2 regions of the Kribbella speibonae genome follow, and region 2 is predicted to be linked to the other one. Evidence: riboswitches for the same ligand, from Rfam matches in the RefSeq annotation. Region 2 holds a riboswitch; the other holds the start of a gene.
The links. Region 2 has a riboswitch for FMN ahead of ribB (3,4-dihydroxy-2-butanone-4-phosphate synthase). Riboswitches for the same ligand answer to the same signal wherever they lie in the genome.
Positions count from the first base shown of each region.

Region 1 (15,445 bases), 2.6 Mb from region 2:
GTAGCCGTCCGGCGGCCGCGATGTTGCGGATTCGGGTACGCAGGATCGCCAGTCCGGCCTCGGCTGCCGCGGGGCGCCGGCCCGGCTGCGTGTCGGCGTACATCAGCAGGAAGAGCGCCGGATTCGCCAGCCCGAAGCCGATGTGCAGGTCCCATCCCGCGCGGAGGTCCGTGACCGGGTCCGCCGTCGGGTCGAGCGGTGGCTTGTCCGCCACGTACGTCGAGAACCCGTACTCGAGCACCGCCGCGAGCAGCCCGTCCTTGTCGCCGAACAGCCGGTAGATCGTCGGCGCCTGCGTACCCGCCGCAGCCGCAACCGCCCGCGTCGAAACAGCATCCCGCCCACCGGCCGCGAGCAGCCCCGCGGCGACCTCGACGATCTGAGCCCGCATCCGATCCCGCCCACTGACGCCATCGCTGGTCGGGGCGTCTGTTGTGTCGTCTGGCTGCGGCTCCTGCACGCGCCAACCGTAGCGGTTGGCTCGGTGTGTTTCCAGTGATAGCGTCAATCTGTATCCGCCGATAACAAGGAGCTGTGCATGATCATCGTCACCGGAGCGAGCGGCCGTTTCGGGCGTGCCGTCGTCGACCGCCTCGCCGAGCACGTCCCGATCGACCAACTCGGCGTCAGCGTGCGCGACCCGGAGAAGGCCGCGGACCTCGCCGCCCGCGGTGTTCGGGTACGCCGTGGAGACTTCGGCGACCCGGACTCGCTCGCGTACGCGTTCGAAGGCGCCACGCAGGTGCTGATCGTCTCGGGCCCGGCCGACCCGGAGCCGCACCACGTCGCGATCGACCTCGCCAAGACCGCCGGCGCCGAGCGCATCCTCTACACGAGCCACCAAGCGGCGAACCCGGACTCGCTGTTCGTCGCAACCCGAGGCCACGCCGCGACCGAACAGGATCTGGCCGGCTCCGGCGTACCGTTCACCGCGCTGCGCAACGGTTTCTATGCGAGTACGCCGGTGTTCCTGCTGCGGTCCGCGCTGGAGACGGGGGAGCTGATCCTGCCGGAGGACGGGCCGTTCTCCTGGACAGCGCACCGGGATCTGGCCGACGCGGCGGCGCTTGCGCTGACCGAGCCCGGTCGTCTGGATGGCATCACGCCGGCTTTGACCGGGCCGGACCTGTTCGATTACGCGGACGTCGCCGCGATCGCGTCCGAGCTCGTCGGACGGAAGATCACCCGGGTCACGGTGCCGGACGAGGAGTGGAAGCGCGCTGCGCTCGACCGTGGGATGCCGGAGTTCCTGGCCGATCTGACGCTGGGCATCTTCGCGGCCGCCCGGCAAGGCGAGTTCGCCGTCGTCGACCCCACACTCCCGGTACTCCTCGGCCGCCCAGCCACAACCCTGCGCGAAGCACTCGCCACCGAGCTCACCGCGTAGCGCAGTCGGGATGCGCTGATGGGCGGTGGTGGCGGGCTCGATAGATTGGCGGCATGGGGATTCAGATCGCGCCGAGCATCCTGTCCGCCGACTTCGCGCGGCTGGCCGATGAGGCGGCCGCTGTGTCGAACGCGGACTGGCTGCATGTCGACGTGATGGACAACCACTTCGTGCCGAATCTGACCCTCGGTATGCCCGTGGTCGAGTCGTTGGCCAAGGCGACCGACACGCCGCTCGACTGTCACCTGATGATCGAGGACCCGGACCGCTGGGCGCCCGGGTACGTCGAGGCGGGCGCGTCGAGTGTCACGTTCCACGTCGAGGCCTGCCGCGCGCCGATCCGGACCGCGCGCGAGATCCGGGCCAAGGGCGCGCGCGCCGCGATGGCGCTCAAGCCCGCCACCCCGATCGAGCCGTACGAGGACCTGCTGTCCGAGCTCGACATGATCCTGATCATGACCGTCGAGCCAGGCTTCGGCGGCCAGAAGTTCCTCGACGTGTGCGTACCCAAGATCCGCCGCACCCGCGAACTGCTCGACAAGCACGGCCTGGATCTGTGGATCGAGATCGACGGTGGCGTCTCGGCCGACACCATCGAACGCTGCGCCGAGGCGGGCGCCGACGTGTTCGTGGCCGGCTCGGCGGTGTACGCCGCCGACGACCCGAACGCGATGGTCGAGCAGCTACGCGGTCTCGCCGAGCAGTCCGCCGGCCGGTAAGTCAGGCCCGGTCGGCTCCGGCTCGATCTCAGGCGGGACCCGCAGCAGCAGCACCGTCGAGACGGCCGCAAGCACGGCGGCCAGCAGCCACACGTAGCGCACGCCAAAGCTCTCGATCAGCGCGCCGGCCACCGCGGCCCCGAGCGCCCCGCCGCCGGTCGCCGCGCTGCCCATCCACCCGAACACCTCGGTCCGCGCGACATCGGGCGTCAAGGAACCGAGCCGCCCGTACAGCGCACCGATCGCGGGTGCCAGCGTCAGCCCCGACAGCGTCAACGCGATCCCCAGGGACACCGACGACCAGGTCGCGAACACGCACAGCAGCATCCCGGCCGCGACGAGAGCGGCCCGCCGCCACAGGTACGACGTACGCCGCCCGGGCAACGCGCCCGCGACAGCGCCGCCGACCAGGCTGCCGAACGCCCAGACGGCCTCCAAGATCCCGGCGATCAGCCGCTGACCGTGGTCGTCGGCGAACGCGACGATCGCCAGCGAGATCCCGTTGAACGACATCACCCAGAGGCCGAACGCGAGGATCAGCGGCAACCGATGCCGATGCCACAGCAGCTGCCGCGCGGTCAGCGGCACCGAGGTGTGCTGGTCGCGGGGGAGCGGCTCGGGTTGCCGGAGCGCATACCACCAGATGAAGACGGCCGACATCACCGCCGCGAGCAGGACGCCGGCCCGCGGGCTCGCCACGCTCACCGCGGTTGCCCCGAGCATCGGCCCGACCATGAACAACAGCTCCTGCGCCGTCGCATCCACCGAGTACGCCGTCCGCAGCGCCGGGCCCGACACAACGCGCGGCCACGCGGCCCGCAAGGTCTGCATGACCGGCGGCACCAGGGCGCCCGCGATCAAGGCCGGCAGCGGCAACATCCGATGCAGCCCGGTCGGCAGGAGCGCGATCGCGAACAGCGCGAGACTCCAGGCGATCCCGGTCGCCAGCAGCACGCCACGAGGCCCGCGACGGTCGGCAGCGCGTGACCAGAGCGGCCCCGCGACGGCCGCGCCGACCGAATAGGCGCCGGCGACAATCCCCGCCCACCGGAACGAGCCGCTCGCGTCCTTGGCGAGGAACGCGATCGGCACCATCGTCGCGAGCATGGGCAGCCGGGCGAGCAGCGAAGACACCAGCAGCGTCATCACACCCTGCGCTCGCCACAATTCGCGGTACCCGGCCAGATCCATGCCCGCATTCTTGCCCCCGCCGCCGACAGTTTCCGTGCGCCGGCTGGTCAGGCCTCTACGATGAGCTGGTGAGCGAGCACAAACCGGTGGATACCTGGCTGACCGACATGGACGGCGTGCTGGTGCACGAGGAGCGGGCGATCCCCGGCGCGAGCGAGTTCATCGCGGCGCTGCAGGCGTCCGGCAAGAAGTTCCTGGTCCTCACGAACAACTCGATCTTCACCCCGCGTGACCTTCGCGCCCGGCTGCTTGCCGCGGGCATCGACATCCCGGAGCGGTCGATCTGGACCAGCGCGCTGGCCACCGCGCAGTTCCTCGACGACCAGCGGCCGCGCGGGACGGCGTACGTGATCGGCGAGGCGGGACTGACCACCGCGCTGCACGAGATCGGGTACGTGCTGACCGAGCGCGACCCCGACTACGTCGTCCTCGGCGAGACCCGGACGTACTCGTTCGAGGCCATCACCAGGGCGATCCGGCTGATCGCCGAAGGTGCCCGGTTCATCGCGACCAACCCGGACCCGACCGGCCCGTCACAAGAGGGTCCGCTGCCGGCGACCGGCTCGGTGGCCGCGCTGATCACCCGGGCCACGGGCGTCGCGCCGTACTTCGTCGGCAAGCCGAACCCGCTGATGATGCGCAGCGCGCTGAACCGGATCGAGGGCCACTCCGAAACCACCGTGATGATCGGTGACCGGATGGACACCGACATCATCAGCGGTCTCGAGGCCGGCCTGCGGAGTGTGCTCGTGCTGTCCGGATCGACCGGTGAGCACGAGGTCGAGCGCTTCCCGTACCGCCCGACCCGCGTGGTGCAGTCGATCGCCGACGTCGTACCACTCGTGACCGCCCTGTCCTAGTACCTGTCCTAACAGGTCAAGGTGCGGAAACCGTAGCCCTGGGCCTTGAGGGACTTGAGGATCGTGGGGAGTGCCGCCACGGTCTGGGTGCGGTTGCCGCCGCCGTCGTGCATCAGGATCACCGAGCCACTGTGCACGTTCTTCAGCACGCGTTGCACGATCGCCGTCGTACCGGGCTTGGTCCAGTCCCGTGAGTCCACGGTCCACACCACGAGGTCCTTGCCGAGCGCCTTCGCCCGCTGCCGGACCGTTGCGTTCACCCCGCCGTACGGCGGTCGCAGGCAGGCCGGCGTACTGCCGATCTGCGCCCGGATCGCCGTATCCGTCGAGGTCACCTGCTGCCGGAACGCGGCCGCACTGAGGCCGCGGAGGTCGGCGTGCGTCCAGGTATGGTTCTGCACGCTGTGACCGGATTCGTGGATCCGCTTGGTCAGCTGCGGATGCTTCCGGACGTTCTGGCCGACCTCGAAGAACGTCGCCTTGGCGCCGTACTGCGCGAGGATGTCGAGCACCTTCGGGGTGTACTCGACATCAGGCCCGTCGTCGAACGTCAGTACGACGTACTTGGTCGGTAACGGTGTTGTGGTCGGCGTGACCGGTGCAGCCGCGGCGGTTGGAGGCATAGCTGGTTTGGCCGGTGACTTCGCGGACGCGACGACCACCGTGCCGATCAGCGCGCTGGCCAGCATCATCATCCCCAGACCGATGACCCTGTTGCCCGTGCGCGTCAAGCGAACATCCATGTTCCCCCCAGGGCGGTGGGTGGTTCACTACCTCACCCGACCTACCCTGAGGAAACTTTCGGCGAAAGCCAGCGACCACGCCGCTTCCATGTCAACGAATCACGGATACCGGACGCCTACGTGCACCACAGCGGGTAGAAGACGTATCCCCGTGCCTTCAGCGTCTTGAGGATCGTGGGGAGCGCGGCCACGGTCTGGGCGCGGTTGCCGCCGCCGTCGTGGAGCAGGATCACCGAGCCGCTGCGCACCTTCGACAGCACCCGGCGCGCGATCGTCGACGCCCCTGGCCGGGTCCAGTCGCGCGGGTCGACGGACCAGAGGACGATGCGCTTGCCGAGCATCGTGGCCCGTTGCGCGACCGCCCTGTTCGTCGCGCCGTACGGCGGCCGGAGGCAACGCGGCGTGTAGCCGGTCTGAGCCCGGAGATACCGGTCGGTGGTCCGAACCTGGTACTTGAAGGTGGCCCAGTTGACCCTGGTGAGGTTCGGATGCGACCAGGAGTGGTTCTGCACGCTGTGGCCGAGCCGGTCGACGCGCCGGGTCAGGGCCGGGTACCGCTTGACGTTCTGCCCGACCTCGAAGAACGTGGCCCGCACGCGGTAGGTCTGAAGAATCTTCAGGATCTGCGCCGTGTAGCGCGGGCTCGGACCGTCGTCGAAAGTCAGATACACCCACTTGACCCGGTCCGGCGCCGCCGCCGACGTGCTGGTGGCTGGTGGCGCGGTCAACGCCACCAGCCCGAGCAGCACGCTCGCGATCAGCACTGCCAAACGTCTCTTCATCACAACCATCCCCCAGCTATGGTCGCCCTGATCCCATAGTGGCCCCAGGCAACCAATTCCGCCAGGGTTCAGAGCACCTGGGACAGGAACTGCCGCAACCTCGGCGACTCTGCCGTGCCGAAGATCTGCCCGGGTACGCCGGACTCGACCACGACCCCGTGATCCATGAAGGCGACCTGATCCGCGACCTCGCGGGCGAACCCCATCTCGTGGGTGACCACGACCATCGTCATCCCGGCCGCGGCCAGATCTGCCATCAACGCCAGCACGCCCTTGACCAGCTCGGGATCGAGCGCCGACGTGGCCTCGTCGAACAGCATGACCTCGGGCTGCATCGCCAGCGCCCGTGCGATCGCGACCCGCTGCTGCTGGCCGCCGGACAGGTTCCCGGGCCGCGCGCCGGCCTTGTGGGCAAGGCCGACCAGCTCGAGCTGCGCCCGGGCCGCGGCCTGGGCGGCGTCGGCGTCGAGCTTCTTGATCTTGCGCAGCGGAAGCGTGATGTTGTCGAGCACGCTCTTGTGCGGGAACAGGTTGAAATGCTGAAACACCATGCCGATCCGTCGCCGCAGTACGTCGGGATCGCCGCGCAGTACCGACTCGCCGCCGAGCTTCACATCACCCGCGTCCGGCTCGAGCAGCCGGTTGATCGCGCGCAGCAGCGTCGACTTCCCGGAACCCGACGGGCCGATCACACACGCGGTCTGCCCGGCCGGTACGACGAGATCGACGCCGCGCAGCACCTTGTTGCTGCCGAACGCGAGCTCGACACCGGACACCTCCAGGCTCGCGGCCTCAACGTGTTGCATGCTCCACCTCCTCCAGCTGTACGTCGCTCGGCCGTCCTTCGCGCAGGCGCTTGTCGAAGTGGTTCACCAAATGCGTCAGCGGGACCGTGATCACCAGGTAGAAGATGCCCGCGAGCAGCAACGGGGACAGGTTGCCGTTGGTCGCGGCCGCATCCTGACCGATCCGGAACAGTTCGCGCTGGCTCGCCAGCAGGCCCAGGAAGTAGACCAGGCTCGACTCCTTCACGAGCGCGATGAACTGGTTCACCAGCGCCGGGAGCACCCGCCGTACCCCTTGCGGGATCACGACCAGCCGCATCCCGCTCGTGTAGCTGAAGCCCAGCGCACGGGCGGCCTCGAGTTGGCCTTTCTCCACGCTCTGGATGCCGGAACGGAAGATCTCGCCGATGTACGCCGCGGCGATCAGCGAGAGCGCGAGGATGCCGAGCGGGTACGGGTTCGGGCCCCACCAGTGCCGGGTGATCGGGGACAGGCCCTGGCCGATCAGCAGGATGGTCAGGATCGCGGGCAGGCCGCGGAAGATGTCGGTGTAGATCTTCGCCGGCCAGCGCAGCCAGCGCTTGCTGGACAAGGCGAGGACCGCCACGATCATGCCGAGCAGAGTGCCCAGCACGACCGAGGCGGCCGCCAGAATCAGAGTGTTGACCAGTCCTACCTTCAGCATCTCGGGCAGGACCGCCTTCATCGACTCCCAGTCGAGGAAGGTGTCACTCAGGGTGGACCAGATGTCCATCAGGCTTTGGGAGCCGTGAACTTGACCGATCCGCTGCCCGGCTTGAAGTTCGCCGGTACGGCGCGACCCGGGTAGTACTGCTCGACCAGCTTGGTCCAGGTGCCGTCGGCGATCACCTCGTCGAGCGCCTTGTTCACCGCCTCGCGCAGCTTGTCGTTGCTCTTCGCCACCGCGAACGCCATCGGCGCGTCACTGAGCTCCTTCGCGGCCAGGATCACCGTGCCGCCGCCCTGCTCCTTGGCCATCTTCTCGCCGATCTCCGCCGGGCTCACCCAGGCGTCCGCCGTACCGGCCTTGAGCTGGCCGAGCGCAGCGTTGTAGTTCGGGACGCGGACCGGGTTCAGGTTCTTCTGCGTCGCGTAGTCGTCCTGGACGGTGCCCTGGACGACCACGACCCGCTTGCCCGTGAGCTGGTCGAACGACGTGATACCGGAGGTCTTCGTGGTGTTCAGGCCCAGGTAGCCGAAGTCGTACCCGTTGCTGAACGCAACCGTCTTCTTGCGCGCCTCGGTGACCGTGATCGACGAGCTGCCGAGGTCGAACTGGCCGCCGTTCACCTGCGAGAGCAGCGCGGAGAAGTCGGTCCCGACGAACTCCGGCTTCAGGTTCAGCTTGGCCGCGACCGCGGTGATCAGGTCGTTGTCGAAGCCGGTGAACTTCCCGTCCTTCACGTAGACGTTCGGCGGCGCGTCGGTCAGGGTTCCGATCCGCAGCGTCCCCGCCGACATCAGCCCCAGATCCTCGCCGCCGGCCGCGGACTTGTCCTGATTGCTGCCACAGGCAACCATCGCGCTCGCCAAGGTGATGGCCCCGACCACTGCGACAACCCGCCGAAAAGCGCCGAACGCGCGCACAACTGTCTCCTCACAACGTCAACGAAGGCAGGACGGTTCGCCCCGCCGGAGCAAGCCAACACCAGCCGCGCGGCGCGCATTCCGTGCCGACGAGGCGTGAGACAGCGCCTAATGTCTACTCGGGTTGTGCTATATCAGCCGGGTGCTATCGCTCCTGGCGTTGTCAGCCGTGGTGCCGCTCGTAGTGCGCCAGGGCGTCGGCTGTCCTGCCGGTGCCGTAGGCAAGCAGTAACTCGGCGATCGCCGGCGAGTCCACGGCGGCGGCCGCTTGCTGGATCTCCTCGGCCGAAGCGACGGCCCGGAACAGGTCCTGGATCTCCCGGACGACACTGCGCGCCGACGGGGACGGGGGCAGCTCGCCGACGTAGGTCGTGGGTCGCAGGAAACGGGCCGGTGGGTCGATGGGCTGCCCTGCGACCGGTCCTGCAGCGGGCTGGCCCGGCGCGGCCGAGCGGGCCAGATGGGCTGTGGTCGGGCGCGTGTAGGCGCCGGTGGCGGCGCGGATCTCGTCCAGCTCGTGCGCGACGCGATCAGGCTCGATCCCGCCCGCCACGGCCAGGTCGGTGAGCTCGGACACAGCCCGCAGCCGGGACACCACCGCGGGATTGCCGATCTTCACCCGCTGCGCGCTGACCAGCTGCGACAGCATCGGCGCGGACAGGCCGATCACCTGGGCGAGCCCGCCCTGGGTCAGGCCGAGCTGGCCGGTGATCCGCCGGACCACCTCGCCCAGCGGCTCGCCGTACAGCTCGACCTGCTGCTGCAGATTGTGTGCCGTCTGCTCCATGCAAAGATCTTCGCACTTGCGAACCGGAAATTCCAGCCTGGAACGGGCTTGACATTTGCGATAGCAAACTGCGAAGGTTTGCGGCAGCGAATCTCACCGGAGGAAACCATGACGACTCACCAGGCACACCGCCGCCGGCCCGTGGTGTGGGCGCTCCTCGCCGTCACGCTGGCCGCGGTCCTGGGTGGCCTGACCACGCCGGCCGCGCTCGCGGACCCTGCTCCGAGCGGCGGCAAGCTCGTGCTGGTCCTCGATTCGTCGGGCTCGATGGCGGAGCCGGCCGGCGACGGGCACGCCAAGATCGCCGCCGCCCGGACGGCGCTGTCGAGTGTGGTGACCAAGCTCCCCGAGGCGGCCGAGGTCGGCCTCCGGGTGTACGGCGCGACCGTGTTCAAACGCACTCAGGCGGGCGCCTGCACCGATACCCAGCTGACCGTCCCGATCGGGACCGGCAACCGGCCCCAGCTGCAGGCGGCGATCGCAAGGTACAAGCCGTACGGCGAGACCCCGATCGGCTACGCCCTTCAACAGGCCGCGAAGGATCTCGGTCCGGTCGGTCAGCGCACGATCGTGCTGGTCTCGGACGGCGAGGCGACCTGTGCGCCGGAGCCGTGCGCGGTGGCACGATCGATCGCCCAGCAGGGGATCGACCTGAAGATCGACGTGGTGGGCTTCCGCGTCGGCGGGAAGGCGCGCACGCAGCTGCAGTGTGTGGCTCGCGAAGGGCGCGGCGACTACTACGACGCCGACTCGACCGTCGATCTCGAGGCGGGTCTGGGCAGGTTGTCGACCCGAGCCTTCCGCCCGTTCCGGATCTCGGGGACGCCGGTGCACGGCGCGCCGCAGCAGGAAGGCGCACCGGTGCTTGCCCCGGGCCACTACTCCGACACGTTCGGTGTGGACAACACCTCGAAGCACTACCTGATCAAGCGGACCATCAAGGGTTCGACGCTGCGCGCCGGGGTGAGCTTCCGGCGTCCGGCCGGTGGCAGCTTCGTGATCCAGTCCGAGGTGTGGCTCAACACGCTCACGGGTGAGCAGTGCGGCTGGAGCTACCCGCGGGGGTTCGACGGCGACCAGGGGCTGGCGACCGGGACGGCGGCCAGTTGGTCGAAGTACGAGAAGAAGAACGACGAGTGCGCCGACTCCGATCAGCTGGTGCTCACGGTGAACCCGGGGAAGGACTACCTGCAACTCAAGGGCGTCCCGTACGAGTTGCGGATCGACGAGGAGCCGCCGGTCGACTCGATCACGCACCTGCCGGCGGCGGCCGCTGACCCGGTCTGGACGCAGATGTCCGCGTCGACGCCGCGCGAGATCGTTCCCGGGTCGAGCTTCCCGGACGCGCCGCTGCTCCAGCCGGGTACGTACAAGACGACGCTGATGCCGGGCGAGCTCCAGCTGTATCGGGTGAAGGCGGACTGGGGTCAGCGGATCCAGGCGCAGGTGACCGTCCCGGAGATGGCCGGCGCCGCGGCCGCGGCCATCGACGGGATCCGGTACCTCGACAGCGCGCTGATCTCGCCGACCGGTGAAGACGTGTTCGCGATCTTCGCCAAGAACGTACCAGGCGGCTCGTACACGAAGGCCGTGCTGACGAAGCGCGGGCTGGTGAAAGGGCTGACCACCAAGGAGATCCGGTACCTGAACCGCAACGGGGCCAACAACCAGGACACCGGAACGTCGACGCCCGGCGAGTACTACCTGGCCGTGTCGCTGACCCGGAAGACGAACGACAAGGCGTTCACGATCCCGCTGAACCTCACGGTCGGCGTGGTCGGTACGGCGGGGGCGGGCAAGCCGGAGTACGTCGACGGCGCGACACCGGTCTCGGGTGAGTCCGTGACCCCTACGCCGACCGAGACGCCGAGCGCGACACCGAGTACGACGCCGTCGGAGCCGGGGGACTCCGGTGACAAGAACCGGGCCGGCGAGCCGGTGCAGGGACGTTCCGACTCGGATGACGGGACACCGGTGGCCCTGGTCGCCGGACTCGGCGGGGGAGGCGCTGTGCTCCTCCTGATCGGCGGGCTGATCATCGCCCGACTGCGGAAGAAGCCGGCTCCCGCGCAGTCGAACAATTGGGGTGGCCCGCAGATGCCGCGGTAACAATCGGAAGCCCGGGACACGATCCGCGTCCCGGGCTTCGTCGCCTTCAGTTCACCAGAACCCAGACAGCACTACCGATCAACCCCGCAGCCCCCACAAAACACCCCACCGCCAACCACACCAGCCCCCGCCTCCGCCCCGCCCCCTCCACCTCGGCACCGGGCGAAACCGCCGAGCCCTGCACCCCGGCACCCTGCGAAACCGCCGAGCGCTCCACCCCAGCAGGCCCGCCCGCTCCGGTGGCTCCGGTGGGGTTGGCGGGTCGCGCGGGCCCGTTGGAGCTGGTGGTCCCGGCGGCGGCGGTGGGTTGGACCGGGCCGACTGCTTGGGGAGGTTGGGTGGGCTCGGCTGGCGCGGTGGTGTTTCCGCTGGGGCTGGCTGGGCCGGCGGGGGTCCAGGAGGGTGGGAGGGGTGGGAGTTGGTCGAAGACTTCAGGGGCGTCGGGCTGGGTGGTCCACGGGAGGGTGCCTGCGGGCGGGAGGGTGCCGGTTTCGGCGAGTAGGCGGGCTGCGGCTCGGGCTGTGGCGGGGCGGTCCGCGGGGTTGGTCGCCGTACAGGTGTGGATGAAGTCGGCCAACGGGCCGGCTGCGGATGGGCGGGAACCGGTGGGGCGGTCGCCGGTGAGGAGTTCGTAGGCGACGGCGCCGACGGCGTACAGGTCCTGGCGGGGGTCGGGGTCCTCGCCGGACAGTTGTTCGGGTGCGAGATAGCCAGGGGTGCCGAGGACCGTGCTGTTCCGTGTCATGCGCGGTTCGTCGACCAGACCGGCGACGCCGAAGTCGGACAGGCGCAGGTGCGGGCGGCCGGTGCCGGTCGCGTCGAGGAGCAGGTTCGCGGGTTTGAGATCGCGGTGTACGACGCCCGCCGCGTGCACCGCGGACAGCGCCTGCAGGAGCTGGTCGAGCAGTACGGCGACGTACGACGGCGGCAGCGGCCCGTGGTCTCCCAGGAGCGTGGCGACCGAACCTCCACGGACCAGGTCCATCGCGAACACGACCTTGTCGTCGTCCGCGGCCCAGCCGTGCGGGGCGACGACGTGCGGGTGCTGGATCCGTACCGACTGCTCCCGGACGAAGCGCAGCAGAGTGCCGGCGTCGTGCTGCCCGAGGACCTTGGCGGCGACATAGGCCGAGCGCCGCAGGTCCCAGGCGCGCCAGACCGAACCCATCCCGCCGGTTCCGATCAGGTCGATCAGCCGATACCGCCCAGCAAACGCCTCCACCGGCAAGAAGGTACAGGTTCACCGGACTCCTCGACCGGCTCCAGCGGCGCCGCCCACCGGGGCTGGGAACACCCCGCGGGGGCGGTGAACAGGAAATACCTTGTTCACCGCCACCGCGGCTTGGTGCCAGGGTGCCGGCTCAGGATGTGACCTGGGTCGTGGTGCGGGTTGCGGGGAGGGGCATACTTGAAGCACGAGTGAACCCACTCGCGTGCTCCGGGGTCGGTGTAATTCCGAGCCGGCGGTTACAGTCCGCGACCCGGTCGCTGCGGTTCGGCGATCGGTTGACCTGGTGGAATTCCAGGACCGACGGTGAAAGTCCGGATGGGAGGCGCACGCGGTCGGCGGGTGTGCTCTGGCGCCTTGGGTCACCTGTGTCCCGGCGGGCGGCGGAGCAGACGTGCCGGTCGAGGCCCCGGAGTGCGTCCGTGACGACGAGGGGTCCGAGTAGTGAACGACGCGTCGCCGATCGACATCGCCTGGATGCGGCGTGCTGTCGAGTTGGCTGCGAGAGGTACCGGCAGCACCCATCCGAACCCGGTCGTCGGGTGCGTGATCACCGGCCGCGACGGGCATCCGGTCGGCGAGGGCTTCCATGCCGTTGCCGGCGGCCCGCATGCCGAGATCGAGGCGCTCCGGATGGCCGGCGCACAGGCCCGCGGCGGTACGGCGTACGTCACGCTCGAGCCGTGCAACCACACCGGCCGGACCGGTCCGTGTGCGGACGCCCTGATCGAGGCCGAGGTCGCGCGCGTCGTGTACGCCGTACCCGATCCGAACCGGACCGCTTCCGGTGGCGCCGACAAGCTGCGGAACAAGAACATCGACGTCGTGCAGGGCGTCCTGCAGTCCGAGGCCGAGGCGGTCAACCAGGTCTGGTTGCACAGCGTCCGGACGGGGCGGCCGTTCGTCACCTGGAAGTTCGCGACCACGCTCGACGGGCGGTCCGCGGCACCGGACGGGACCAGTAAGTGGATCACCGGTCCGATCGCGCGCGCCGACGTCCACCGGCAGCGCGCCGAGTGCGATGCGATTGCCGTCGGCACCCAGACGGTGCTGGACGACGACCCCGAACTGACGGTCCGCGACGAGCACGACGTACCCGCGGCGCGGCAGCCGTTGCGGGTGGTCGTCGGCGACCGTGAGATCCCGCCCACCGCGCGAGTCCGCAACGAGCGCGCGGAGACCTTGCTGCTGCCGACCCACGATCCCGCCGAGGTGCTCCGGCAGCTGGACGACCGGCAGATCCGGCACCTCTGGCTCGAAGGCGGCCCGACGCTGGCCGCCGCGTTCCTGCGCGCCGGGCTCGTCGACCAGATCGTCGCGTACGTCGCCCCGGCCGTGCTCGGTTCCGGGTACGGCGCGGTCGGCGACCTCGGCGCGGAATCGATCGACCACCTGCGGCGGTTCAAGCTAGCGGACGTCACCCGCCTGGGCGACGACGTCCGGCTGACCCTGGTTCCTCTGGGAGGAAAGTAGATGTTCACCGGCATCATCGAAGAACTCGGCACGGTCGAGTCACTGGACTTGCTGGACGGTGACGCCGCGCGGCTCACCATCCGCGGTCCGAAGGTGACCGAGGACGCCGCGCACGGCGCGTCGATCGCGGTCAACGGCTGCTGCCTGACGGTGGTGGAGTACGGCGGCGGCGTGTTCACCGCGGATGTGATGCGCGAGACGCTGCAGCGGACCAGCCTCGGCGGTCTGCAGAAGGGCTCCCCGGTCAACCTCGAGCGGGCCGTCGCCGCGCACGAACGGCTCGGCGGTCACATCGTCCAGGGCCACGTCGACGGTACCGGCACGATCGCGGCGCGCATCCCCGGCGAGCGTTGGGAAGACGTCCGGATCGCGACCGCACCCGCGATCCTCAAGTACGTCGCCGAGAAGGGCTCGATCGCGATCGACGGTGTCTCGCTGACCGTGACCGATGTCGACGACGCGTCCGGCACGTTCGGGGTCAGCCTGATCCCGACCACGCTGGAGCTGACCGTCCTGGGTGCGAACAAGATCGGCGACACCGTCAACCTCGAGGTCGACGTGATCGCGAAGTACGTGGAACGACTTCTTGCCGCAGGCAACGTGAACGACGTGAAGGACGACGGAGGCGTGCGGTGAATCCGATCGACTGGTTGTTGCACTCCACGGTGACGATCGCCGGGTCGGAGGTGCTGGTCCGCGAGATCGTCGGCAACGTGTTCGGTCTGGCCAGCGCGCTGTTCGGTATGCGCCGGCTGGTGTCGGCGTGGCCGGTCGGCATCGTCGGCAACGTCTTGCTGTTCACGGTCTTCGTCGGCGGGATCTTCGACACCCCGCAGGACAAGGACCTCTGGGGCCAGGCCGGGCGTCAGGTGTTCTTCGCGCTCGTCAGCCTCTACGGGTGGTACCGCTGGTACCAGACCCGCCACGGCGGCGCCGCGACCGGCGTCCAGCCGCGGTGGGCGACCGCGCGCGAGCGGCTCGAGCTCGCCGGTATCGCGGTCGTCCTGTACGCGATCTCGTACTTCGTTCTGCGCGAACTCGGATCGTGGGGCCCGCAGTGGGACGCGTGGATCCTCACCGGGTCGATCCTGGCGACGTACGGGATGGCGCGTGGTTTCGTCGAGTTCTGGCTGATCTGGATCGCCGTCGACGTGGTCGGCGTACCGCTGCTGATCCAGGCGAAGTTCTACCCGTCGGCGTCGATGTACATCGTGTACGGGCTGTTCTGCGTCGTCGGATTCGCGTCGTGGTGGAAGATCCAGAACCGTGAGCGGGTCCAAGCTCCTGAACCTGTGGTGGTGGGATAGATGGGTGACGTGCTGAAGCTCGACACGATCGAGCACGCGATCGACGAGATTCGCGCCGGCCGGCCGGTGATCGTCGTCGACGACGAGGACCGCGAGAACGAGGGCGACCTGATCTTCGCCGCGTCCAAGGCGACGCCGGAGCTGCTGGCGTTCCTGATCCGGTACAGCTCCGGTGTGGTGTGTGTGCCGATGGAGGGCTCGGAGCTCGACCGGCTCGGGATCCCGCTGATGACGCCGCACAACCGGGAGCGGATGCGGACGGCGTACACGATCTCGGTCGACGCGCGGGACGGGATCTCCACCGGGATCTCGGCCGCGGACCGGGCGCGGACGATACGGGTGCTGACTGACTCCGCCTCGGAGCCGTACGACCTGGTGCAGCCCGGGCACGTGTTCCCGTTGCGCGGTCGCGAGGGCGGCGTACTGGTCCGGCCCGGTCACACCGAGGCGTCGATCGACCTGGCGC
Region 1 is NZ_SJKC01000001.1:2,589,850-2,605,294, forward strand. Features, by position in the region: gene E0H92_RS13015 (TetR/AcrR family transcriptional regulator) at 1-460, opposite strand, end outside; gene E0H92_RS13020 (NAD(P)H-binding protein) at 539-1,387, shown strand; gene rpe (ribulose-phosphate 3-epimerase) at 1,441-2,106, shown strand; gene E0H92_RS13030 (MFS transporter) at 2,071-3,297, opposite strand; gene E0H92_RS13035 (HAD-IIA family hydrolase) at 3,405-4,157, shown strand; gene E0H92_RS13040 (polysaccharide deacetylase family protein) at 4,166-4,888, opposite strand; gene E0H92_RS13045 (polysaccharide deacetylase family protein) at 5,017-5,682, opposite strand; gene E0H92_RS13050 (amino acid ABC transporter ATP-binding protein) at 5,751-6,488, opposite strand; gene E0H92_RS13055 (amino acid ABC transporter permease) at 6,475-7,221, opposite strand; gene E0H92_RS13060 (substrate-binding periplasmic protein) at 7,221-8,075, opposite strand; gene E0H92_RS13065 (helix-turn-helix domain-containing protein) at 8,239-8,862, opposite strand; gene E0H92_RS13070 (vWA domain-containing protein) at 8,971-10,971, shown strand; gene E0H92_RS13075 (serine/threonine-protein kinase) at 11,018-12,193, opposite strand; FMN riboswitch at 12,402-12,533, shown strand; gene ribD (bifunctional diaminohydroxyphosphoribosylaminopyrimidine deaminase/5-amino-6-(5-phosphoribosylamino)uracil reductase RibD) at 12,644-13,672, shown strand; gene E0H92_RS13085 (riboflavin synthase) at 13,673-14,308, shown strand; gene pnuC (nicotinamide riboside transporter PnuC) at 14,305-14,979, shown strand; gene E0H92_RS13095 (bifunctional 3,4-dihydroxy-2-butanone-4-phosphate synthase/GTP cyclohydrolase II) at 14,980-15,445, shown strand, end outside.
Region 1: linked by a shared signal. The riboswitch ahead of ribD (bifunctional diaminohydroxyphosphoribosylaminopyrimidine deaminase/5-amino-6-(5-phosphoribosylamino)uracil reductase RibD) and the one ahead of ribB (3,4-dihydroxy-2-butanone-4-phosphate synthase) in region 2 are both predicted to bind FMN.

Region 2 (15,445 bases):
CCGCAGTACGGCGCGATCAACTCGTTCCTGCGGATGATCGGGCTGGACGGACTGGCCCAGGCCTGGCTCGGGCAGGACTCGACCGCCCTGTGGGCCGTGATGGTGCCGGCGATCTGGTTGCGGACCGGTTTCCCGATGCTGCTCTACCTGGCCGCGCTGCAGGGCATCCCGAACGAGCTGTACGAGGCGGCGACCGTCGACGGTGCGACGAAGTGGCAGCAGTTCTGGCACGTGACGATGCCGAGCCTGCGGCCGGCGCACTACATCGTGCTGGCGCTGTCGCTGATCGACTCGTTCAAGGTCTTCGACATGATCTACGCGATGACGTACGGCGGTCCCGGTACGTCGACGCAGGTGATGGGGACGTGGATGTACTTCAACGTCTTCCAGTACTACCAGGCCGGTTACGGCACCGCGATCGCCGTCGTGATCACGCTCGTCGCCATCGCGGTCGGCATCCCGTACGTCCGCTCCCAGACCAGGGAGGCCTCATGACCCTCACCGCCCAAGCCCCGGTAGAACCGCCGCTCGAGTCCACTCCGTCCGAGAGTCCCGGACCCAAGGGGCGTCGCGGCCTGGTGATGACGCTGGTTCTCGCGGTGATCGCACTCTTCTGGATCTCGCCGCTGGCACTCCTGGTGATCACTGCCGTACGCCCGCTCGCGGACTTCATCGGCAACGGGCCGCTGTCCTGGCCCGACCAGCTGACCTGGAGCAACTTCAAGGACGCGTGGGGGATCGGCAACTTCGCCACGACGTACAAGAACAGCGCGATCTTGGCGCTGATCAAAGTTCCGCTCGGCGTCCTGGTGTCGGCGATGCTCGGGTTCGCACTGGCCAAGCTGCGGATGAAGTTCCGCAAGACGGTGATGTTCACCGTGTTCCTCGGGCTGACCATCCCGATCTACATCACGATCGTCCCGGTCTTCATCATGATGCGCTCGGCCGGCGCGACCGACAGCATCTTCGGGCTGATCGGGCCGTACCTGGCGTTCGGCATCCCGTTCGAGGTCCTGGTGCTGCAGTCGTTCTTCCGGCAGCTCCCGGACGAGATCATCGAGGCCGCCCGGGTGGACGGCGCCGGCGACTGGCGGGTGTTCTTCACGATGATCCTGCCGCTCTCGGTCCCGGCCCTGGTGACCGTGGCGATCCTGGACGCGGTCGCGACCTGGAACGAGTTCCTGTTCGCGCTGATCCTGCTGAACTCGGACGCGCACAAGACCATCCCGGTCGGTCTGCTGAACTTCCAGGGCCAGTTCGCCAACAACAACACCGGTCTCGCGGCAGGCATCCTGATTGCCGTGGTGCCGATTCTCATCGCCTACACGCTGCTGCAGCGCTGGATCGTCGGCGGCCTCACCGCCGGCTCGCTCAAAGGATAGGAACCCATATGACTGACATGCCGGTCTTCGGCGCGGGCATCTGGCACTTCGCCACCTACAAGGACCGTTACGCGACGGACGGGTACGGCGAACCGGTCGGACTGCTCGAACAGATCGACCGCGCCGGAGCGGTCGGCGACCTGTCCGTCGTCGACCTGAACTGGCCGTTCGCCGGGTACGACGGGACGCTGGACGAGGTCAAGGACGCGCTCAAACGGAACAACCTCAAGGCGATCGCGATCACCCCGGAGATCTACACCCGCGACTTCGTCAAGGGATCGCTGACGAACCCGGACCCAGCCGTCCGCAAGCAGGCGCTGGAGCTGTTGCATCAGGCAACCGACCTTGCCAAGGACCTGGGCTGCTCGTACGTGAAGCTGTGGCCGGGGCAGGACGGCTGGGACTACCCGTTCCAGGTGAACTACCACGACATCTGGAACCTGGCGCTGGACGGCCTGAAGGAACTGGTGTCCGCGCACCCGGACATCAACTTCGTGATCGAGTACAAGCCGCGCGAGCCGCGGGTGAAGATCATCTTCCCGAACGTCGCCCGCACGTTGCTCGGGATCGAGAAGATCGGCCTGCCCAACCTGGGCATCCTGCTCGACTTCGGCCACTCGCTGTACGGCCAGGAGACCCCGGCCGACGCGGCGCAGCTGGCCATCGACTACAACCGGCTCTTCGCGATCGACGTCAACGACAACATGAAGGGCTGGGACGACGACATGGTCGTCGGCTCGGTGCACCTGGTGGAGACGTTCGAGTTCTTCCACACGCTGCGGAGGAACAACTGGGAAGGCGTCTGGCAGCTCGACCAGTTCCCGTTCCGCGAGGACAGCGTCCAGGCCGCGAAGCAGGCGATCACGTTCCTCAAGGCGATCCACCACGCGCTCGACGTACTGGACGAGGACGCCCTGGCCGCCGCTCAGGCCTCGCACGACGCGCTCGCCGCGCAGAAGCTGGTCCAGAAGGTGCTGCTGAGTTCGATGGCGGAGCTGGCATGACGCTGACCGTCGAACACACCACCATGCCTGTCCTCGGACGGCTGCCGGTGCACAGCAGCCGTGCCGAGCAGATCGAGCACATCGCCGAGGCCGCCCAGCAGATCCGGATCCAGGACCTCAAGCTGGTCCACCACGCCGGCGCCGGGCACATCGGCGGCGACTTCTCCGCGATCGACATCCTCGCCACGCTGTACGGCGCCGTGCTCGACATCACGCCCGCGACGGTGAACGACCCCGAGCGGGACCGGTTCATCCTGAGCAAGGGGCATGTCGCGGGCGCGCTCTACACCACGCTGGCCGCGTTCGGGTTCCTGCCGGTCGAGGAGCTCGCGACGTTCCTCAAGCCGCTGTCCGCGCTGAACGGGCACCCGAACCGGAACAAGGTCGCCGGCGTCGAGGCCAACACCGGCCCGCTCGGGCACGGGCTGCCGGTCGCGGTCGGTCATGCCCTGTCGGCCAAGCTCGACGTCTCGATGCGCCGTACCTATGTGCTGGTCGGTGACGGCGAGCTGCAGGAAGGCTCGAACTGGGAGGCGATGATGGCGGCCTCGCAGTACCAGCTCGACCGGCTGACCGTGATCGTCGACCGGAACCGGCTGCAGCAGGGCGCGACCACCAAGGAGACCAACGACCTGGACCCGTTGCCGGAGAAGGCGGCCGCGTTCGGGTTCGCGGTGGTCGAGGTGAACGGTCACGATCACGGCGAACTGCTCGACGTGCTGTCCGCCGTACCGTTCCGGCCGGGCAAGCCGACGTTCGTGATCGCCCACACGCACAAGGGGCACCCGATCTCGTTCATGAGCAACAACGTCGCCTGGCACCACCGGGTGCCCGACGCCGCGGAGTACCAGCAAGCCCTGAAGGAGCTGGCATGACAGTGCTCGAGACCCGTTCGATCGCGGACCAGCCGCGGTACGACTGCCGGGACGCGTACGTCGAGACACTCGCCGAGCTGGCCGAGGCCGATCACCGGATCGTTGGTGTTGTCAACGACTCGGTCGGGTCGAGCAAGCTGAACAGCTTCCGGAAGGCGTTCCCGGACCGGCTGATCAACGTCGGGATCGCCGAGCAGGACATGGTCGGCGTCGCGTCCGGGCTGGCCAACGGCGGCCGGATCCCGTTCGTGTCGGCGGCGTCCTGCTTCCTCACCGGCCGCGCGCTCGAGCAGATCAAGGCCGACGTCGCGTACTCGAACACCAACGTGAAGCTCTGCGGGATGAGCCCCGGCGTCGCGTACGGCGAACTCGGGCCGACACACCATTCGATCGAGGACATCGCCTGGCTGCGGGCGATCGCCAACATGACGGTGATCGTGCCCGCCGACCCGATCGAGACCGCGGCCGCGCTGCGCTGGGCTGCCGCCTCGGAAGGACCGGTGTTCATCCGGGTCAGCCGGATGAGCGTGCCGAAGGTGTACGCCGACGACTACTCCTTTGAGCTCGGCAAGGCGATCACGGTGCGCGAAGGCAACGACGTCACCGTGATCAGCAACGGGACCGTGCTGTGGCGGGCGCTGGCCGCCGCCGAACGGCTCGCCGAGGACGGGATCTCGGCTCGGGTGCTGTCGATGCCGACGGTGAAGCCGCTGGACACCGACGCCGTGGTCGCGGCCGCGCGGGAGACGGCCGGCATCGTGACCGCCGAGGAAGCGGTGTCCGGCGGCGGCCTCGGCGGTGCGGTCGCCGAAACCGTCGTACAGCAGCATCCGGCGCGGGTGAAGATCCTCGGGTTCCCCGAGTTCGCCCCCACAGGCTCAGCCGACTACCTCCTCAACCGCTACGCCCTCTCCCCCGAGGGCATCGCCGAAGCCGCCCGCCAACTCCTCCCCTGACTGACGCTTGCGTCCGAAGAAGCGTGGCCTATAGCCCTCACTTCTTCGGACGCAACGGTCAGCTGAGGTGGGTGATGAGGGACTGGATGGAGATGAGGGGGAAGTTGTGGGTGGTGGCGAAGGCGCGGAGGTCGGCCCCGGTCATCAGCGTGCCGTCGTCGTTCATCAGCTCGCCGATGACGCCGACCGGCGGCAGTCCGGCCAGCCGGACGAGTTCGACGGTGGCCTCGGTGTGACCGGGCCGCTGCCGCACTCCGCCGTCGACGGCGCGCAACGGCAGGATGTGACCGGGCCGGATCAGGTCCGCGGGCTGCGCCGAGAGATCGGCCAGCACGCGGACGGTCCGCGCCCGGTCCGCGGCCGAGATGCCGGTCCCGACACCGGTCGCCGCGTCCACAGACACGGTGTACGCCGTCCGCAGGCTGTCCTGGTTGTTCGGGACCATCAACGGCAGCTCGAGCCGGTCCAAGATCTCCGCTGCGGCCGGCGCGCAGACGTACCCGCTGGTGTGCCGGACGAGCAGGGCCATCAGCTCGGGCGTCGCGAGGCTCGCGGCGAAGGTCAGGTCGCCTTCGTTCTCGCGGTCCTCGTCGTCGACGACCACGACCGGCCGTCCGGCGGCGAGCTCGGCGACAGCGTGTTCGATGGTGTCGAGGCTGGTGATGGTGTTCACGGTCGTTGTCCTCTCGGCGGTGCACTCAGAGCACTCCGGGGCAACGACAAGCTCCACGCCCCTGAATTCAGGGACGTGCAGTCGCCACGTGCGTCTTCCCATCCGGACTTTCACCGTCGGTCCCGGAGTTCCACCAGGTCAACCGCTTCTTCTCACGAAGTCACGGGTCGCGGACTGTCACCGCCGGCTCGGAATTTCACCGACCCCAGAGCACGTGTGTTCTCACCAGTAGCTTAACGGCAACCAGCACCCCGGGAGTGTCATGTCCATCTCATCCGTCTGGCGAGAACTCGAACTCCAGGTCACGTCCGACTGGGTCGACTTCGAGCACGAATCCGGCACGGTCCTCCGCCGCCCGACGTTCTCCGACGGCGAGGTGCGGAAGGTGCGGTTTGCCGCGCCGCTGGCGGGTCGGTGGCGGTGGGCCGAGGGGGAGTTCGACGTACAGCCCGCGGCGGCGGACGAGGTCAATCCGTTCTACGCGCGCGGCTTCTGGCGGATGTCCCCCGGCGGCCGAAGCCTCGTGCACGCTGACGGCACCCCCGCGGTGCTGGTGGCCGATACCGCCTGGGCCCTGCCCTGGCGCGCCACCCCCGAGCAAGTACGTGAGTACGCCCTGGACAGACAGTCCAAGGGCTTCAACGCGGTCCTGCTGATGACGGTGCAACCGGACATGCGCGCGGTCGGCCCGCGGGACCGCACGCAGGACGAGGGATTCGGCGTCGGCTTCGAGGACCTCGCCGAGGGCCACCTGAACCAGCTGAACAACGAGTACTTCCAGTACCTCGACGAGCTGCTGGCGATTCTCGTCGAGCACGGGATCGTCCCGGTGCTGCAGCCCGTCTTCCAAGGTTTCGGGTGGAAGGGCCTGGACGTCGCCGGGACCGTGGTTCCGGAGCACGAGTACGCCGCCTACTGCCGCTACCTCGTCGCGCGGTACGGCGCCCGGCCGGCGATCTACCTGGTCGGCGGCGACGGATCCGGTACCGAACCACAGACCGCAGCCGGCGGCGCGGAGGTGCACAGTGCCGACTGCTACGAGCAGCCGACCGGCATCCACTACCGCCCGCACATCCGCGCGAATGCCCATCAGGACGCGGACTGGCTGGACTTCCAGTGGTGCCAGACCGGGCACACCGGCGAGCACGTGCCGGAGCGGGTCGCGGACATGTGGCGCAACCACCCGGTCAAGGCAGTCGCGAACGGCGAACCGACGTACGAGCACACCGGCCGGACCGGGGTGGCCGAGGGCTGGTGGCAGGGCCACGAGGCGTGGAGCAACCTGTGCGCGGGCGGCACGATGGGTGTCGTCTACGGCGCGGGCAGCCTGTGGCAGTGGCGACTGCACGCGGACGAGCCGGGGCACTCCGAGTACTTCCTCGCGCCGGGCGCGGGCTGGCGCGAGGCGGTCGGCTTCGAAGGGTCGACGTACGTCGGGATGCTCGGGAAGATCCTGGACGGGTTGCCGACCACCGACATGGCGCCGGACTGGACCCGGACGATCTCGGGGCGGGCGCTGAGCACGACCGACGGCGGCCTGATCGTGTACCGCGAGAACGGCGGGCCGGTGATGGTGTTCGACGAGACTGTCCCGCTGGCGTACACGATCGTTGACCCGCGGGACGGCTCGGTGGTCGCGACCGGCAAGCGGGACACGCCGGGAAGTCCACTGCCTGACGCCGGTGGCGTACCGCGGGTCTACATCTGCCTATAGTCCAGGTTGATCGTCTCGAAGGGAGCGCCGTGAACAGCAACCGTGGTGTCCGCCAGCCCGGGCTGGACGAGCTGCGGCTGCTCGCGAAGGTGGCGCGGATGTACCACGAGAAGGGCATCCGCCAGCCGCAGATCGCCGCCGAACTGAACCTGTCCCAGGCGCGCGTCTCCCGGATGCTGAAGCAGGCCGTCGAGGTCGGCATCGTGCACACCGTGGTGACCATGCCGAGCGGTGTGCACAGCGACCTCGAGGACGAGCTGCAGGGCCGGTACGGGCTGCGGGACGCGGTCGTCGTCGACACCCTCGGCGTCGGGGACGACGTACTGCCCGCGCTGGGCTCCGGCGCGGCGGCGTACCTCGACATGACCCTCACCGGCGGGCACGTGGTCGGGATCTCGTCCTGGAGCGAGACGCTGATCAGCGCGGTCGACCGGATGCCGCGCAAGAGCGTGCCGGTGGTGGACAAGGTGGTCCAGATCGTCGGCGGTCTGGGCGACGCCGCGGTGCAGATGCAGGCGACCCGGCTGACCGCGCGGTTCGCCGAGCTGACCGGCGGGATGCCGGTCTACCTGCCCGCTCCCGGGCTGGTCGGGACGCCCGCCGTTCGCCGGGCGATGATGAACGATGTGTCGGTTCGGGACGTTCTGGGCACGTGGGGACAACTCACCGACGCCCTGGTCGGGATCGGCAGCCTCGAGCCCTCCCCGCTGCTGCAGCGCAGTGGGAACGCGGTCGCGGAGGCCGACCAGGACGAGCTGCGCCGGCTCGGTGCCGTCGGGGACGTGTGTTTCCGGTTCTTCGACGAAGAGGGAAAGCTCGTGCGCTCGACGTTCGACCAGCGGGTCATCGGGGTGACCGCGAAGGAGTTGCTGGCGGTGCCGCGCCGGATCGGGGTGGCCGGCGGCGACCGCAAGTACTCCGCGATCCGCGCCGCGATGCTCGGCGGCTGGGTCAACATCCTGATCACCGACCTCGCGATGGCACATCGCCTACTCGATGGAGCCTGACGAGCAGCGGGAGGTCTACGCCACCATCGACCTGGCCTTGCGGGTCGGTGAGGTGCTGCTGTCCAGCGGCGCCGGTACGGCGGACGCGACCGCGACGATCCTCGGTGTCACCGCGGCCGGCGGACTGCGCGGCTGCGAGGTCGACATCACGTTCACCTCGATGGCGGTCTCGTACCAGGCCGCGCCGGACGTCGCGCCCGAGACGCACATCCGGCTGGTCCGCTACCGGTCCCAGGACTTCTCCCGGCTGACCGACGTCGACCGGCTGGTACGACGGTTCGCTCGCGGCGACGTGACTCGCGAGGAGGCGTCGCGGGAACTCGCCCGGCTGACGTCGGCCGGTCCGCCGTACCCGCGGTGGAGCGCGGTCCTCGCCTGGGGCGTGATGGCCGGTGGCGCGACGCTGCTGCTCGGCGGCGGCTGGCTGATCACGCTGGTGGCGGTGCTGACCGCGATCGTGATCGACCTGAACAACCGGTGGTTCAACCGGCAGCGGCTGCCCGCGTTCTACCAGCAGGTCGCCGGAGCGTTCGTGGCGACCGCGGTCGCCCTGGTCCTGTACGCCGTGCACGCGCCGGTGAAACCGTCGCTGGTCGTTGCCGCGGGCATCATCATGCTGCTGGCCGGGATCGCTCTCACCGGTGCCGTGCAGGACGCGATCACCGGGTACTACGTGACCGCCGCGGCCCGGAGCCTGGAGGCGATGCTGCTCACCGGCGGGATCATCGCCGGTGTCTCGCTGGGGCTCGGGCTCGGTCTGAGGTTCGGTCTGAAGGTCGGCATCGAACCCCAGACGATCCAGCTGGCGAACCTCCCGATCATGGTGATCTCCGGTGCGGTGATGGCCGTCGCGTTCGCCTACGCGTCGTACGCGCCGCTCCGCGCGTTGCTCCCGGTCGCCGTCATGGGCGCACTGGCCTCGCTCATCTTCACCTTGATGACCAGGGCCTCGTTCGGTCCGGCATGGTCCACGGCTGCCGCTGCCTTCGTCGTCGGTCTCTGCGGCTACTCCAGCGGCCGGCGGACCGGCGTACCGCCGCTCGTCGTGGTCGTCGCCGGTTCGATCCCGCTGCTGCCTGGTCTGACGATCTACAAGGGACTCTACGAACTGACGGCCGGCGGACAGCTGATCGGTATCGTCAGCCTCACGACGGCGGTCGCGATCGGCGTCGCACTTGCCTCGGGCCTCATCCTCGGCGAGTACGTTGCCCAGCCGATCCGCCGCGAGGCCCGCCGTCTCGAGGACCGTCTGGCCGGCCCCCGTCTCGTCGGCCCTCGCCGCCCGGTACGACGCCGGACGACTCGCACCCGTCGCCGGCGCCGCGCCGCCTAGAGCTCTTCCAGTACGACGTCGTCGAGTTGCAGCCACACGTCCTGACCATGACCGAAGAATCCGCCGTACAGCTGGATCAACGACTCCCGGCCGGAGTCGAAGTCGACACTGACCTTCGTGTACTGCGGGTGCGCGCCGCCGGTGTGTTGCGCGATCGTGCGCCCGCGCAACGTGCGGACACCGAGCATCGTCTCGGAGTTGTACTCCGCCGTCCGGATCCAGGCGGACAGCCGGTACCGGTGGTGGGGGCGTACGGCGACGGTCTGCTGGAGCTGGTGGGTGCCGATCGAGTCCCGGACGAACGCGTTGTTGGTGCCGGTGTGGCCGAGATTCGTGCGGTCGATGCCCCCGGTGCCGCTCAGTTGCCAGGGTGCGGACGGCGTACCGCTGGTTTGGCTCTCGAAGCCGGGATCCGTGACCAGGTTGGTGGTCTGGCCGTCACCGGTGAGCTTGGTGCGCATCAGGAAGACGTTGTACGGATCCCACTGCGACATCGTGAAGTACAGATCCTGGCCGGACGACCAGGGATGCATGAACGATCCGTACAGGCCCGGGTATTCACTGCCTTTGACCACGACCTGTTCACCGCTCCACGGGCCGGTGAGGTCCTTCGCGGAACGCAGCACGATCGAGGCGCGGCGTTCGTCGAGGTACATCATCAACCACTTGCCGGTGTACGCGTTCCATTGCACCGACACCTCGCTGATCGGACCGGCCGCGATCGGTACGGCGGCCGACTCCTGGGGTGACCAGATCCGGCCGTCCCAGTACCGCCAGGCCTTCTTCTGCAGTACCTGCTTCTCGGGGACCCTGGCCAGGTGCGCGTTGCCGAACCGGCCGTTCGGCGTACCGATCATGTAGACGTAGCCCTTGTCCTTGACCAGGGCAACCATCTGGAAGTTGTCGTCCCAGGCCTTCGAGTTCTGCCAGCGGGCGTTCGGATCCTTGGTCCAGTTCTCGCCGTTGTCGTCGGAGTACGCGAAGCCGGAGTAGTTCGTGTACCAACTGCCGGCCGGACCCCAGTAGTTGACCGACATGTACTGCACGTACTGGCGTTTGCCGACCGAGATGCCCGCGGTCGGGATCACGGTGTGCTCGTCGCGGTCGATCTTCTTGCAGGGCAGGAACTCCTTGGCGTGACCGGGCCGGTCCTCGGCGGCCGAGTCGAGCGACATCCCGTCGGCCAGGTCGCGATCCTTACTGCGGAACAGCAGGTTGCACCGCCAGTCGATCGTCGCCTGATCGCCGGCGCCGCCGCCCGGTCCGGTCCAGCCGCTGCCGTAGCTGTCGCCGAACGCGGTCAGGATCTCGCCGGATCCGTTGTCCCAGAGGATGCCGAGGTCGGTCGCCTTCAGGGCGAAACGCGCCTCGGTGTCGTTGATCGACTCCGGGCCGGTGAGTTTGGCGATCCGCTCGACGGGCGACGGGACGGCGGTCGCTCGGGCGGATGGGGACTGGTCGGCAGGCACGATGGCCGCTCCGATCAGGGCAGGCAGGACGAGCAACCATCGTTTCCGCATCAGGGGCTCCTCGGGCGGTTGCAGAGAGCTGGGGTGAGAAATCGATTGCCGAACGACCGTAACCGCGGGCTGTCGGGACGGTCAACGGGTGGCGTGTGGTTTACTGCCGAGTGGTGCGATTCCACGGTGTGACGGTTGGACGTTGAGCCAGGCCCGTCGGCTCTGCCGCAAGGCAGAGTGACCCGGTGCGACCGGGGCCACGCGGTGATACCCCGCTTCAGCTCGGACCGAGTGTCCCTGGCCATCAGCTAGTGGTGGAGAGCGAAGCATGTTCACAGGACGTATCGAGCACGTAGGCACCGTCGCGGAAGTCCCCGGCGAGCTGCTGCGGGTGACCTCGGACGTGGCGGTCGCACCGGGCGGCGCCGTCTGTCTCGACGGGATCAGGTTCACCGCGGAAACGGGTCCGCCCGGTGAGATCCGCGTGGTGGTGACCGACGAGACCAGGCGCCGTACGACGCTGGACCGGGTCGCCGTCGGTACGACGCTGCACGTCGAACTGCCGGTGGCGATCGGCGACCGGATCGACGGGCATCTGGTCCAGGGGCACGTCGAGGGAGTCGGCAAGGTGCTGCGGGTCGACGTGGAAGCGGCCGGGCACCGGGTCTGGATCAAGCCGCCGGAGCGGTTGCTGGCGCGGTTGGTGGCAAAGACATCGGTCGCGATCGACGGCGTGAGCATCACGGTCGCGGAGGTCCTCAAGGACCGGTTCTCCGTCGTGCTCGTGCCGAACACGCTGGTGAAGACGAAGCTGGGCGCGTTGGTGGCCGGGGATCGGGTCAACCTCGAGAGCGATCTGCTGGTGCGGATGGCGCGCGACGGGAACGGGCCCGAGCTGATGCGCGCGGTGGCGCGGCTGCCGTGGGCGGGGCAGCTCAGCGGCGAGATCGGCGTACAGAAGGTGGTTGCGCAGATCGCCGCGGGCGGCGGGGTCGTCGTCTGGGATCCAACCGCGGAGGGCGAAGGCGACGTGGTCTTCGCCGGCGAACGCTTCCGCCCGGAGGCCATGCGCTTCCTGCTGACCCAGGCCTGCGGCCACACCACGGTCCCGTGCGACGCCGACGTACTGCGCCGGCTGAAGATCGATCCGATCCCCGGCGCGGGCGACCGACAGGGTACGGCGATGCACGTGCCGATCGATCTCGCGTCGGCACCTGGGACCGGTGTGTCGGCGGCGGAGCGAGCAGCGACAGTACGACGGCTCGCGGCGCCGGACGCGGTACCTGAGGACTTCCTCCGGCCGGGGCACGTGTTCCCGCTCGCGGCGCGTCCGGGGCTACTGGCCGAGCGTCAAGGCCACACCGAGGCGACCGTTGCCCTGTGCAAGACGGCCGGCCTCGCCCCGGTCGGCGTCTGCTGCGAGGTGATGCGCGCTGACGGCGTGATGGCCGGCGCCGCGGACCTCGAACAGTTCGCCCTCCGCTGGGAGCTTCCGATGATCGATATCCACGATCTGGAGCGCTGGCTGTGAACGCGCTCTACGACGACCCGGCGTTCCTCGACGGGTACCGGCGCCTGCGCCAGTCGGGGCAGGCGCTCAACGAGCCGCTGGAGATCCCCGCGATGGACGCGGCGCTCCCACCGGTCGCCGGAGCGCGGGTGGTGGATCTCGGTTGTGGTGAAGGCGGTCTGGCGGTTCGGTTGGCCGAGGCCGGCGCGGCTGAGGTGTTGGCGGTCGACGTCTCGGAACAGATGCTCGCAGCGGCGCGGCCGCACGCCGCGGTCCGCTACGAGTGCGCCGACCTCGCGGATTTCGACGTACCAGCTGGTTCTGTGGATCTGGTGGTGAGCAGCATGGCGCTGCACTACGTCGGGGACTTCGATGACCTGGTGGCGCGGGTCGCGCGGTGGCTCGTGCCTGGCGGCTGGTTGGTGTTCACGATGGAGCATCCGGTGATGACGGCTCCGGTGGTTGCTGCGGACTGTGTGGTGGACGACTACGCCGATGAGGGGCGTCGCGAGCGGACCTGGTTCGTGGATGGCGTGATCAAGTACCACCGGACGATCGGCACCGTCTTCGGGACGCTGCACCGCCACGGACTGCAGGTGGAGCGGCTCGACGAGCCCATGCCGAACCCCGAACAGGTCGTGGCACAGCCGTCACTCGCCGTGCATCGCCGCCGCCCACCGATCCTCCTGATCGCTGCACGCGTGCGTTAGAGTTACCGGCGGGGAACATCGGCGAGGAGGATCGACGTGGCACTGGGTAGGACGTCCCCACGGGACCTGCCGCTGTTCGCGGATCTGTCCGGACGCGACATCCGGGACATCTTCCGGGCCGGCGAGGAGGTCTCGGTACCGGCCGGCTGGTCGCTGATCCTGGAGCAGACGCCCCCGGACGCGGCGTACCTGATCCTCAGCGGTACGGCGGCGGTGCGCGAGAAGGGCCAGGAGATCGCCGAGCTCGGCCCGGGCGATATCGCTGGCGAGGTCGCGGTCCGGAAGAACACGTTGCGAACGGCAACCGTCACGGCGAAGTCGCGGCTGCAGCTGCTGCACTTCACCCGGGAGAAGTTCGACGACCTCACCCGTAGGCTCCCCGCGTTCCGCAACGCCATCGACGCCACCATCGCCGAGCGCCGCGGTGGTTCCTGAACCTCAGGTCGACCTCGCCGGACTGCAGCGCGAGTTCGAGAGGACGTTGCTGGGCGGTGAGCGGAAGTTCACCCGGATCCAGGTGTCCGAGCGGGCTGGGATCTCGATCCAGCGTGCCGAGCGGATGTGGCACGCGCTCGGGTTCGCGACCGTGCCGGACGACGAGGTGGCGTTCACCGACGACGATGTCGAGGCGTTGCGGCTGGTCGCGGCCCTCGAGGACGACGGGTTCATCGAGGCCGAGATGGAGTCGTCGCTGGCCCGGAAGCTCGGCCAGACCCAGTCCCGGCTGGCGTCGTGGCAGTCGGCGATGTTCCTCGACTTCCTCGCCGGGTCCAAGCTGTCCGCGGACGAGTCGATCGAGGTCGCGGGATTGTTGCTGCCGGCCATGGAGCGGCTGCAGACCTACGTCTGGCGCCGGCACCTGGCCGCGGCGGCCGGGCGGGCGGTGGCGGGATCCAACGAGCTGGCGCGCGGGGTGCGGGCAGTCGGGTTTGCGGACATCGTCAGCTACACGCGCCTGACCCGGCGGCTGACCGAGGCCGAGCTCGGCGAGCTGATCGAGAAGTTCGAGGGCATGGCCGCCGACGTGGTCGCGCTGAACGGCGGCCGGGTGATCAAGTCGATGGGCGACGAGGTGCTGTTCGTGACCGACACCGCCGCACAGGGTGCCGCCGTCGCGCTCGCGCTGCAGGACGCGGTGACCGCCGACGAGAACCTCCCGGAACTGCGGATCGGGCTCGCGTACGGCACGATCCTGATCCGGCTCGGCGACGTGTACGGCGAAGTGGTCAACCTGGCCGCCCGTCTCACCACCGAATGCAAACCCGGGCGGGTCCTCGCCGACCGCGAACTCGCCGCAGCCCTCGACGGCCACTCGTCGTACGCCGTCCACCGCCTCCGCCGCGTCGCCGTCCGCGGCTACCGCCACCTCGTCCCGTACGCGATCCAACGTGCATGAGCTTCTGACACCCGCGGCGCTGGCAACGGCAGCCGCGGACGATCCGATGATCATCTGGGCCGCGCAGGGTTTCGGCCCCGGCGTCCGCGCGTGGTGCGACGGGGATGCGGTGGCCGTCGCCTCGCCCGACCTGTCCAGGCGTGATCGGCTCGCGGTCGCCGGGCCGGCGGATGCGGTCGGACGGCTCGCGGCGAAGGTGCTGGCCGAGGTCGGCCCCAGCTTCCGCCCGTTCGGCGAAGAGCAGCTGATCCGCGATCTCCTGGATCACGTACCAGGTCTCCAGTTCGGCGCGGCCTTCGGCTGGATGGACACCCGGACCTGCACCACTCAGCAATCCCAGGCGTCGCCCTCGCCGCACGCTCAGCCCGAGCCGCAGCGGCCGCACAGCGGAGGGTTGATGAGTGCTGGAGGTCCGGCCTGGCTGGACAGCGACGACGGTGTCGAAGAGTTACTGACCGCGGCGTCGCCCTCGTCGTACGCGTGGCCCGGGCGTTCCGGCGTACGGCGGTGGGCTGCGGTGACGGGTGAGCGTGGTGAGCTGCTGAGTATCGCCGCGGATGCGTGGAGCGCGCCCGAGGTCGGGTTCCTCGCCGGGGTCGCGACGCATCCTGTTGCCCGGGGCAAGGGATTGTCGCGGCAGGTGTGCGGGTTCGTGACGGCCGAACTGGTGCAGGGCCACGGGTGCGCCGGACTGATGGTGGACGGCGACAACGCGGCCGCGATCAAGGTGTACGAACGCCTGGGCTACGAGTATCGCCGGGTCGCCGCCGCGTCCGTCCGCTCCTAGCGACCCGCCGCGGCGTTTGCGACGATGTTCCGCTCGGCGAAGGTCGCCGGGCGGATCCACAGCACGCCTGGCTCCTCGGACATCAGCATTCCGGGCAGGATCATCCGCAGCAGATCGATCGGCGGCGTCTGCGGCTGCGCCTCCCGAGCGGCGCCGTACTGCTCGAACACCCGCGCCAGGTCGACTGCCACACGGTTGGGCTGTTCGTTCGGGTCCGCCTGGACGAACGTCTCGACCAGACTGTCGCCGTTCCACGATCCGCCGGTGACCCGCCGGTCGGAGTGCTGAATCAGCACGTCCATCACCAGATCGGCGAAGGCGGCCGTGTCCATCCCGTCCGCACCTTCCTCGGGGAACCAGTCGTCCCGCAGGTGCAGTACGCCGGGCTGCTCCTTGTCGGCGCACTCGTCGAGCAGCTTCCCGACCGAGCTCATCGGGTACGACACCGCATCCGGGCCGAGGGCAACGAACCGGTCTGCCAGCAGGTACAGCGAGATGACAGTGTGCGGCGCGAACAGCATGACCTCGGCGTGCTCGCTGTGGACGGAGATCGGACCGTCCTTGCTTTTGTTGTACGACCGCAGGCCCTCCATCAGGGCCTTCTCCTGCTCCACGGTGAGCTGCGCCTCCCACTCCCA
Region 2 is NZ_SJKC01000001.1:11,761-27,205, reverse strand. Features, by position in the region: gene E0H92_RS00135 (carbohydrate ABC transporter permease) at 1-495, shown strand, start outside; gene E0H92_RS00130 (carbohydrate ABC transporter permease) at 492-1,382, shown strand; gene E0H92_RS00125 (sugar phosphate isomerase/epimerase family protein) at 1,391-2,386, shown strand; gene E0H92_RS00120 (transketolase) at 2,383-3,261, shown strand; gene E0H92_RS00115 (transketolase family protein) at 3,258-4,217, shown strand; gene ribB (3,4-dihydroxy-2-butanone-4-phosphate synthase) at 4,276-4,890, opposite strand; FMN riboswitch at 4,975-5,108, opposite strand; gene E0H92_RS00105 (apiosidase-like domain-containing protein) at 5,153-6,604, shown strand; gene E0H92_RS00100 (sugar-binding transcriptional regulator) at 6,634-7,611, shown strand; gene E0H92_RS00095 (threonine/serine exporter family protein) at 7,601-8,944, shown strand; gene E0H92_RS00090 (DUF4185 domain-containing protein) at 8,941-10,464, opposite strand; gene E0H92_RS00085 (3,4-dihydroxy-2-butanone-4-phosphate synthase) at 10,733-11,935, shown strand; gene E0H92_RS00080 (class I SAM-dependent methyltransferase) at 11,932-12,624, shown strand; gene E0H92_RS00075 (cyclic nucleotide-binding domain-containing protein) at 12,661-13,059, shown strand; gene E0H92_RS00070 (adenylate/guanylate cyclase domain-containing protein) at 13,049-14,020, shown strand; gene E0H92_RS00065 (GNAT family N-acetyltransferase) at 14,013-14,807, shown strand; gene E0H92_RS00060 (hypothetical protein) at 14,804-15,445, opposite strand, start outside.